2 regions of the Streptomyces sp. NPDC039462 genome follow, and region 1 is predicted to be linked to the other one. Evidence: predicted binding sites of a transcription regulator. Region 1 holds the regulator's gene; the other holds the start of a gene.
The links. The regulator HrcA, encoded in region 1, represses chaperone genes, less so after heat shock. The targets are predictions, from matches to a motif close to TTNGCACTCNGNNNNNCNGAGTGCNAA.
Positions count from the first base shown of each region.

Region 2: groL (chaperonin GroEL) is a predicted target of HrcA. The motif match lies at 1,626-1,652, and genes of this name have one in related genera.

Region 1 covers NZ_JBVKAO010000007.1:136,458-141,485, reverse strand. Annotated here, with positions in the region: gene ACZ7LU_RS31525 (16S rRNA (uracil(1498)-N(3))-methyltransferase) at 1-79, opposite strand, end outside; gene ACZ7LU_RS31520 (nitronate monooxygenase) at 76-1,149, opposite strand; gene dnaJ (molecular chaperone DnaJ) at 1,444-2,583, opposite strand; gene hrcA (heat-inducible transcriptional repressor HrcA) at 2,584-3,600, opposite strand; gene ACZ7LU_RS31505 (MBL fold metallo-hydrolase) at 3,756-4,490, shown strand; gene ACZ7LU_RS31500 (DUF3097 domain-containing protein) at 4,526-5,028, shown strand, end outside.
Region 2 covers NZ_JBVKAO010000011.1:284-5,311, reverse strand. Annotated here, with positions in the region: gene thrC (threonine synthase) at 1-466, shown strand, start outside; gene ACZ7LU_RS38800 (MoaD/ThiS family protein) at 553-828, shown strand; gene ACZ7LU_RS38795 (cold-shock protein) at 1,248-1,451, shown strand; gene groL (chaperonin GroEL) at 1,781-3,406, shown strand; gene ACZ7LU_RS38785 (esterase/lipase family protein) at 3,498-4,808, opposite strand.

The DNA.
Region 1 (5,028 bases):
GCCCCTCCGGGCCGTCCAGTACGTACCGCCCGTCGGCGCCCGCGGTGAGGTCCTCGACGACGAAGACGGGGGCGGTCACGCGGCGCCCTCCGCCGTCGACGAGGCCCTGGCCTCGGCCAGTTCGGCGGCGAGGACCTCCACGAGCTGCCCGGCGGGCAGCTCCCGGGCGAGCCGGTGGCCCTGTCCGGCCCAGAGCGCCATGGCCTGCGCGTCACCGGCCTTCGCCGCGGCCTTGCGCAGACCGCTGGTGAGGTGGTGGACCTGCGGGTAGGCGGCGGGGGCGTACGGGCCGTGCTCGCGCATGAAGCGGTTGACGAGGCCGCGCGCGGGGCGCCCGGAGAACGCCCGGGTCAGCTCGGTCCGTACGAACAGCGGGTTGGTCATGGCCTGCTTGTGCAGGGCGTTGGCGCCCGACTCGGGGGTGACGAGGAACGCCGTGCCGAGCTGCGCCGCGTCCGCGCCCGCCGCGAGCACCGCGGCGATCTGCGCGCCGCGCATCAGCCCGCCGGCCGCGACGATCGGGATCTGCGCGGTCTCGCGGACCTGGGTGATGAGGGAGAGCAGCCCGATCCCGGAGCCGTCGGCCTCGGGGTTGTCCTTGTGCGTGCCCTGATGTCCGCCCGCCTCGATGCCCTGCACGCACACGGCGTCGGCGCCGGCCCACTGCGCGGTCTGGGCCTCCTCCGGCGTGGTGACGGTGACGACGGTCAGGGTGCCGACGCGCGCGAAGGCGTCGAGGACGTCGCGGGTGGGGCACCCGAAGGTGAAGGAGACCACCGGCACCGGGTCGTCGAGGAGGATCGCGAGCTTGGCGTCGTACCCGTCGTCCCGCCCGCTGTCCGGGTCGCCGAGCTCCGTCTCGTACCAGGTGGCCTCGCCGGCGAGCTGGCTGCGGTAGACCTCGACGGCCGCGGGGTCCGCGGTGTCGGGCTGCGGCATGAAGAGGTTGACGCCGAAGGGTTGCGAGGTCAGCCCCCGCAACTGTTTGATCTCCTGGTACATCCCGTCGGCCGTCTTGTACCCGGCGGCGAGGAACCCGAGCCCGCCGGCCTCGGCGACGGCCGCGGCCAGCTGCGGCCCGGAGGCGCCGCCCGCCATGGGGGCCTGCACGATCGGATGGCGGCAGAGAGCGGTCAGTGCGGAGGACATGCACGCATCGTGCCACGGTCCTTCGGTCGCGCCGAATCGCGTGCCCCGCGCCGGGTGTGCGCCGCCTCGTCTGCCCCATCGACCGCCGTCGGCGACTGCGGGCCGTCCCGGGTTGCTCGCGCAGTTCCCCGCGCCCCTAAAGACAACCGCCCCGCGCCCTTGAAGGGGCCCGGAACGGGCCTTCAAGGGGCGCGGGGAACTGCGCGCCCAGCCCCCACCGCCCCGCAGGCGAACGACAGAGCCCCCGGCACGGGAAGATCCCGCCCCGGGGGCACCGGAGAACCGCTCAAGGCGCTACCGCCCGTTGAACGCATCCTTGAGGCGGGAGAACAACCCCTGCTGCCCCGGCTGGAACTGCCCCGTGGGCCGCTCCTCCCCGCGCAGCTGCGCCAGCTCGCGCAGCAGCCGCTCCTGCTCGGGGTCGAGCTTCGTCGGCGTGAGGACCTCGACGTGCACGATGAGGTCGCCGCGTCCGCCGCCGCGCAGGTGCGTGATGCCGCGCCCGTGCAGTGGTACCGACTGGCCGGACTGCGTGCCGGGCCGGATGTCGATCTCCTCCAGGCCGTCCAGCGTCTCCAGCGGCACCTTCGTGCCGAGCGACGCCGCGGTCATCGGGATCGTCACCGTGCAGTGCAGATCGTCGCCGCGCCGCTGGAAGACGGCGTGCGGCAGCTCGTGGATCTCGACGTAGAGGTCACCGGCGGGGCCGCCGCCGGGGCCGACCTCGCCCTCGCCCGCGAGCTGGATCCGCGTGCCGTTGTCGACACCGGCCGGGATCTTGACCGTCAGGGTCCGGCGCGAGCGGATCCGCCCGTCGCCCGCGCACTCGGGACACGGCGTCGGCACGACGGTGCCGAAGCCCTGGCACTGCGGGCACGGCCGCGACGTCATGACCTGCCCGAGGAAGGACCGCGTGACCTGCGACACCTCGCCGCGGCCGCGGCACATGTCACAGGTCTGGGCGGACGTCCCCGGCGCGGCACCCTCGCCGCTGCAGGTCGTACAGACGACAGCCGTGTCGACCTGAATGTCCTTGGTGGTCCCGAAGGCGGCCTCTTCGAGGTCGATCTCCAGACGGATCATGGCGTCCTGGCCGCGACGCGTGCGCGAGCGCGGGCCGCGCTGCGACGCCGTCCCGAAGAACGCGTCCATGATGTCGGAGAAGTTGCCGAAGCCGCCGGCGCCGAAGCCACCCGCGCCTCCGCCGCCGCCCGACTGGGACAGGGGGTCACCGCCGAGGTCGTAGACCTGCTTCTTCTGCGGGTCCGACAACACCTCGTACGCGGCGTTGATCTCCTTGAAGCGCTCCTGAGTCTTCGGATCCGGATTCACATCCGGGTGAAGCTCACGCGCCAGCCTCCGGAAGGCCTTCTTGATCTCGTCCTGGGAAGCGTCGCGGCGCACGCCGAGTACGGCGTAGTAGTCCGTGGCCACTTACGACTCCGCCAGGATCTGTCCGACGTAACGTGCCACTGCGCGTACTGCTCCCATCGTTCCCGGATAGTCCATGCGGGTCGGTCCGACCACGCCGAGTTTGGCGACTGCCTCGCTTCCCGAACCGTAGCCGACCGAGACCACGGACGTGGAGCTGAGCCCCTCATGGGCGTTCTCGTGACCGATCCGTACGGCCATGCCCGAATCCTGCACCTCACCAAGCAACTTGAGGAGCACGACCTGCTCCTCAAGGGCTTCGAGAACGGGCCGGATGGTGAGGGGAAAGTCATGTCCGAAGCGGGTGAGATTGGCGGTGCCGCCGATCATCAGCCGTTCTTCGGTCTCCTCCACGAGCGTTTCGAGGAGGGTGGAGAGGACCGTCGCGACCGTGCCGCGGTCCTCGGTCTCGAAGGCCTCGGGCAGGTCCTGCACCAACTGTGGCACATCCGCGAACCGGCGCCCCGCGACCCTGCTGTTCAGCCTGGCCCGCAGGTCCGCGAGCGCACTCTCGCCGAACGGCGCCGGGCAGTCGATCATGCGCTGCTCGACCCGTCCCGTGTCGGTGATCAGTACGAGCATCAGCCGGGCCGGAGCGAGCGAGAGAAGTTCCACATGCCGCACCGTCGACCTGGTGAGCGACGGGTACTGCACGACGGCGACCTGCCGGGTCAGCTGCGCGAGCAGCCGCACCGTACGCCCCACGACGTCGTCGAGATCCACGGCGCCGTCGAGGAAGTTCTGGATGGCGCGACGCTCGGGCGCGGTCATCGGCTTGACGCCGGCGAGCTTGTCGACGAAGAGGCGGTACCCCTTGTCCGTCGGGATGCGCCCCGCGCTGGTGTGGGGCTGGGCGATGAACCCTTCCTCCTCCAGCGCCGCCATGTCATTGCGGACGGTGGCCGGGGAGACCCCCAGACGGTGCCGCTCGGTGAGCGCCTTCGAGCCGACGGGCTCCTCCGTCCCCACATAGTCATGGACGATGGCGCGCAGCACTTCGAGCCTGCGTTCACTGAGCATCGCGCACACCTCCAGCTGTCTCTGTGAGCCCCGCCTGGCACTCACCGCGGGCGAGTGCCAGCCTTTCAAAGGGTCAGTGTACGGCCGTCGGGTACGGCCCCGGCAAGACAGCGGCTGCCGAACACCGCGCGTGCGGATAGCGTCACCGTATGAACGTGACGCCGGCATGGGAAGCGGCGGGCTGGGAGCGGCTCGCACCGCGCGTGGGGCGGCGCCGCCTGCCCCGCTGGGACTGTACGGCGGGGCTGGTCGTCGGGGACGACGCGGCCCTCATGATCGAGGCCGGGTCGAGCCTCGCGGAGGGCGCGGCCCTGCGGACTCAGGCCCGGCAAATCCTCGGCGGGGGCCGCCGGGTCACCCATCTCGCGCTGACCCACCCGCACTTCGACCACGTCCTCGGCGCGGCCGCCTTCGCGGGCGTGGAGGTGTACGGGGCGGTGGGCATCGAGACGGTCTTCACCAAGGGCCACGAGGAACTGCGCGAGGACGCGGTACGCCACGGCCTGGACGCGGACGCGGCGGCGGAGGCGGCCGACCTGCTGGTCCACCCGCACCACCTGGTGTGCGGGGAGTGGACGCTCGACCTGGGCGGCCTCCAGGTGCTGCTCGCGAACATCGGCCCCGGCCACTCGGGCCACGACCTCGCGGTCCTCGTCCCCGGCAGCGACGGCGCACCGGAGATCGTCTTCTGCGGCGACCTCGTCGAGGAGTCGGGCGAACCGCAGGCGGGCCCGGACGCGGTGCCGAAGCGGTGGCCTGCGGCGCTGGACCGCCTCCTCGACCTGGGCGGCGAGGACGCGCTGTACGTCCCCGGACACGGCGCCACGGTGAATGCGGCATTTGTCCGCGCGCAACGCGCCACACTGGCAGCCCGCTTCGGCGTGTCGTGACCGCAACGCCTTCCGCTCTTCCTATCGTCACCGGAATGCGCCAGTACTCCGCCGACCTCACGCCCCCTTGGAAGAAGCCGAAGCCCGTACCGGAGGTGGCGGCGGACGCCGGCCTCGTGGTCGAGGAGCTGAGCACCGGTTTCTGCGGGGCGGTGATCCGCTGCGAGAAGACGGCGCAGGGCCCGACGGTGACGCTGGAGGACCGCTTCGGCAAGCAGCGCGTGTTCCCGATGGAGCCCCGCGGGTTCCTCCTGGACGGCCGCCCGGTCACCCTGGTCCGGCCCACGCGGGCTTCTGCTCCTGTACGTCCCTCCCGCACCGCCTCCGGTTCGGTGGCCGTCCCCGGGGCGCGGGCCCGGGTCGCCCGCGCGGGACGTATCTACGTGGAGGGCCGTCACGACGCCGAGCTCGTCGAACGCGTCTGGGGCGACGACCTCCGCATCGAGGGCGTCGTGGTCGAGTACCTGGAAGGCATCGACGACCTGCCCGCGATCGTCGCCGAGTTCGCCCCCGGCCCCGACGCCCGCCTCGGCATCCT
Region 2 (5,028 bases), on a different contig from region 1:
CGGCCTGGTGGCCGACAAGCCGTACAAGATCTTCGGCGCGCAGGCCGAGGGCTGCTCGCCGGTGTCGACCGCCTTCAAGGCCGGGCACGACGTCGTACGCCCCCAGAAGCCGAACACCATCGCCAAGTCGCTGGCCATCGGCAACCCCGCCGACGGGCCGTACGTCCTGGACATCGCGCGCCGCACGGGCGGGGCGGTCGAGGACGTGAACGACGAGCAGGTCGTCGAGGCGATCAAGCTGCTCGCCCGCACGGAAGGGATCTTCGCGGAGACCGCGGGGGGTGTGACGGTGGGCGTCACGAAGAAGCTTTTCGAGGCGGGGCTTCTCGACCCGGCCCTCACCACGGTGGTCCTGAACACCGGGGACGGCCTGAAGACGCTTGACGCTGTCGCCGAGACTTCGCAGGCCACCGCCACGATCAAGCCGAGCCTTGAGGCGTTTCGCTCCGCGGGGCTTGCCGGCTGAGGTTGTTGCTTCCCTGCGGGGCCGTTGTGGCTGGTCGCGCAGTTCCCCGCGCCCCTTACGGGGCCCGTATCCCCCTGAGGTGAACCATGAGTGTCAACGTTCGCATCCCCACCATTCTGCGCACCTACACCGGCGGCAAGGCCGAGGTCGCCGCCGAGGGGGCGAATCTGGGTGAGGTCATCGCCGACCTGGAGAAGAACCACACCGGGATCGCCGCCCGCGTCCTGGACGACCAGGGCAAGCTGCGCCGCTTCGTCAACGTGTACGTGAACGACGACGACGTCCGCTTCGAGCAGGGCCTGGAGACGGCCACGCCGGACGGCGCGGGCGTCTCGATCATTCCCGCCGTCGCCGGCGGCTGACCTTTTCGCAAGCACCCTGCGTAATTCGAATTGCCCCCTCCGCGAGAGAAGCGGAGGGGGCAATTCTGCTTGGTTGAGCGCGGTACAGTTGGGAAGCGTGCTTCGCCGTCAGTGCCGAGTGCATATACGAAGTCGGCCCGGAGCCGACAAGAAGTAGCCAAAGCGCACTGCCCATTTGAGCCTCATGTGCCTTTTGCCCGGCCCGACTTGCCCTGGATTCCGGTGAATTCTCCGCATATTACCGATCGGGCGCGCCCAGAATTCTCGTCCGATTGACCTGTTGCAGACGGCAGTTGGACAGATACATTCAGCGGCGGTCGACGCGTTCCGGCGCACACCCCCAATCAGTGGGGGGTGAGGTCTGACCCGGGTCCGCGAAGTGCGGTCCTGTGCAAGGGCCAGTAATAGGGGAGTTAGGCATGGCTCAGGGCACCGTCAAGTGGTTCAACGCGGAGAAGGGGTACGGCTTCATCGCGGTCGACGGTGGTGCGGATGTTTTCGTCCACTACAGCGCGATCCAGATGGACGGCTACCGCACCCTTGAAGAAGGTCAGCGAGTCGAGTTCGAGATCTCGCAGGGCCAGAAGGGTCCGCAGGCGGACATGGTCAAGCTCGCCGTCTAGCTCGGCGCGATCGACCACCGAAGCAAGCATCGCGAGGGGTCCGTATCCCACAGGGGTACGGGCCCCTCGTGTGCGTCCGGTGCGGGCCCCCGGGGTGCGTCCGTGCTCCCGCGCGCCGGGCGGATCTGGCGGGAGCACCTTGCACTCGTGGGGGTCGAGTGCTAATCATTGGGCTTAGCACTCTCCGAGTGAGAGTGACAGAACTTGGATCGGGTCGGTGAGGTCCGCAGGCCGCGTGGGGCAAGGAACCACACGGCACGCAGTCCGTCCGTCGCGGGCACCAGCACGGTCCGTTTGCGTTTCCACCCCGTCCGGGAGGACCACTTCACATGGCCAAGATCATCGCGTTCGACGAGGAGGCACGGCGCGGCCTCGAGCGCGGCATGAACCAGCTCGCCGACGCCGTCAAGGTGACCCTGGGCCCCAAGGGTCGCAACGTCGTCCTCGAGAAGAAGTGGGGCGCCCCCACGATCACCAACGATGGTGTTTCCATCGCCAAGGAGATCGAGCTCGAGGACCCGTACGAGAAGATCGGCGCCGAGCTGGTCAAGGAGGTCGCGAAGAAGACGGACGACGTCGCCGGTGACGGCACGACGACCGCGACCGTCCTGGCCCAGGCCCTGGTGCGCGAGGGTCTGCGCAACGTGGCCGCCGGTGCCAACCCGATGGCCCTCAAGCGCGGCATCGAGAAGGCCGTCGAGGCCGTCTCCGGCGCCCTGCTCGAGCAGGCGAAGGATGTCGAGACCAAGGAGCAGATCGCTTCGACGGCCTCCATCTCCGCCGCCGACACCCAGATCGGCGAGCTCATCGCCGAGGCGATGGACAAGGTCGGCAAGGAAGGCGTCATCACCGTCGAGGAGTCCCAGACCTTCGGTCTGGAGCTGGAGCTCACCGAGGGTATGCGCTTCGACAAGGGCTACATCTCGGCGTACTTCGCCACCGACATGGAGCGTATGGAGGCGTCGCTCGACGACCCGTACATCCTGATCGTCAACTCCAAGATCTCCAACGTGAAGGACCTCCTTCCGCTCCTGGAGAAGGTCATGCAGTCGGGCAAGCCGCTGCTGATCATCGCGGAGGACGTCGAGGGCGAGGCCCTGTCCACGCTGGTCGTCAACAAGATCCGTGGCACCTTCAAGTCCGTCGCCGTCAAGGCCCCGGGCTTCGGTGACCGCCGCAAGGCCATGCTCGGCGACATCGCCATCCTCACCGGTGGCACCGTCATCTCCGAGGAGGTCGGCCTCAAGCTGGAGAACGCCGGTCTCGACCTGCTCGGCCGCGCCCGCAAGGTCGTCATCACCAAGGACGAGACGACCATCGTCGACGGTGCCGGTGACAGCGACCAGGTCCAGGGCCGCGTCAACCAGATCCGCGCCGAGATCGAGAACAGCGACTCGGACTACGACCGCGAGAAGCTCCAGGAGCGCCTGGCGAAGCTCGCGGGCGGCGTGGCCGTCATCAAGGCCGGTGCCGCGACCGAGGTCGAGCTCAAGGAGCGCAAGCACCGCATCGAGGACGCCGTTCGCAACGCGAAGGCGGCCGTCGAGGAGGGCATCGTCGCCGGTGGTGGCGTGGCCCTGCTGCAGGCCTCCCAGGTCTTCGAGAAGCTGGAGCTTGAGGGCGACGAGGCCACCGGTGCCGCCGCTGTGAAGCTGGCCCTCGAGGCCCCGCTGAAGCAGATCGCGGTCAACGCCGGCCTCGAGGGCGGTGTCGTCGTCGAGAAGGTGCGCAACCTGACCGTCGGCCACGGCCTGAACGCCGCGACCGGTGAGTACGTCGACATGATCGCCGAGGGCATCCTCGACCCGGCGAAGGTGACGCGCTCTGCCCTGCAGAACGCCGCCTCCATCGCCGCGCTGTTCCTCACCACCGAGGCCGTCATCGCCGACAAGCCGGAGAAGGCGGGCGCTGCCCCGGCCGGCGGCGGCATGCCGGGCGGTGACATGGACTTCTGATCGACCTCTGGTTGATCACTGTCCCGTACGTACCGAGGGCGGCACTCCTTCTCACGAAGGGGTGCCGCCCTCGGGCGTTTCCCGTCCCGCTCTACGGCAGTCGGTCCATGATCCAGGTGCAGAGTTCCTCGGTGACCAGGGTGTGGCCCTCGTTCCGGGAGGCGCAGAGGAATTCGTCCAGCTCGCTCTCCTCCTCCGCGGAGGCCGTGATCGGCGCGTAGAGCTTCTCGTGGGTGTCGATGTCGCGCAGGGCGATGGCGCTGACCGTCGGCACGAAGCAGTGCTCGCGGAAGTCCGCCTCGGAGCCGAGGCCGATCAGTGCGGGGATCTTGTTCAGCTCGTCGGCGAGGATGCCGAAGCCCTCCAGGGTGCCGCCCGGCGCGCCGTCGATCTCGGGCAGGCCCGTGGTGCGGATGCGGGGCCTGCGCAGGGTCACCACCCGCAGCTGGGCGACGAGCTGGTCCTCGCCCGCGGACTGCGTGTACAGGTGGGTGCCGGTGATGGCCAGGCCCTTGCCGTGGAAGGCCTGCTCGCCGGCCGGGATGCCGTTGCTCTCGCCGATGCGGGAGCCATTGGACACACCGATCTTCTTCGGCCGCGAGGGCCAGCGGCCCACCCGGTCCAGCTCGGCGAGGAAGGTGCCGCGCTCCTTGTCCGTGTCCGGGGTGTCGCCCCACTCGCTGATGTGCTGCCACAGCAGCTGGCGAGCGGCCGGACTGTTCATCTGGTTCGAGAACGCCGCGTTGAGGCGCCGGATGTAGTGCGCGAACGACTGCAGCGCGACGGGTATCCAGGCGCCGCGGTGGGGGCTGTCGTACGAGAAGTACAGGGCGGTCTGGTGGTCGTTCTCGCCCGTCCCGCCGTCGTGCTCCATCTTGGCGAGCGCGTACCGCGTGACGAGTCCGCCCATGCTGAATCCGCCGACCGCCAGCGGGTGATCGCCGTTGCGCCGCGCGATGGTCTCCAGGATCGCGGCCCTGGCGACCTCGGCGTTCTCCAGGATCGACGCGCTCCGCTCGTCGAAGCCGACGAGGATGACGTCGTACCCGCGGCCGCGCAGGGCACTCAGGAACGGGAACGGGCCGCGTTCCATGATCTCCCAGGAGAAGTCGAGATCGCTCGGCCCCGAGCTGAAGCCGTCGCTGATGACGACGGGCCGCGTCAGGCCCTTCGCCCGGTCGGCGAGGTACACCCAGGCGGTGCCGCCGGGCAGCGCCCACTCGTCGTCGGGCTGCGGGGCGGCGGCGGGGGCCTCGCGGGCCTCGCGGGGGCCCGGGGCGAGGGTGATGCGGGCAGCCGACCCGATCGCCTCGGCCACCTCCCGCTCGTCCATCTCCTGCAGATCGGGCTGAACCGGCTGCTCGGCCCGGTCCGGCCGGTCGGGTTCGTTGCGCTTGCTCATGAGGGTCCCCTCCGGTCGCGCTGGTGTGGTGACGTCCGGTGCCATCTTTGATACGTCGAGTAGTCGCCGACACCCGCTCGCGGCAATCCGCGCCGGGGCCGGGGGCCTTTCGGACAGGGGGAGTTCGGCCGCGTACGCGTGTGACGGGTGGGGTGGGGGGCCTTGGCCTGGGTCGTACGGGGGTTCCTTGCCGCCGCACCCTGGCGGGGCGCGGCGCGTC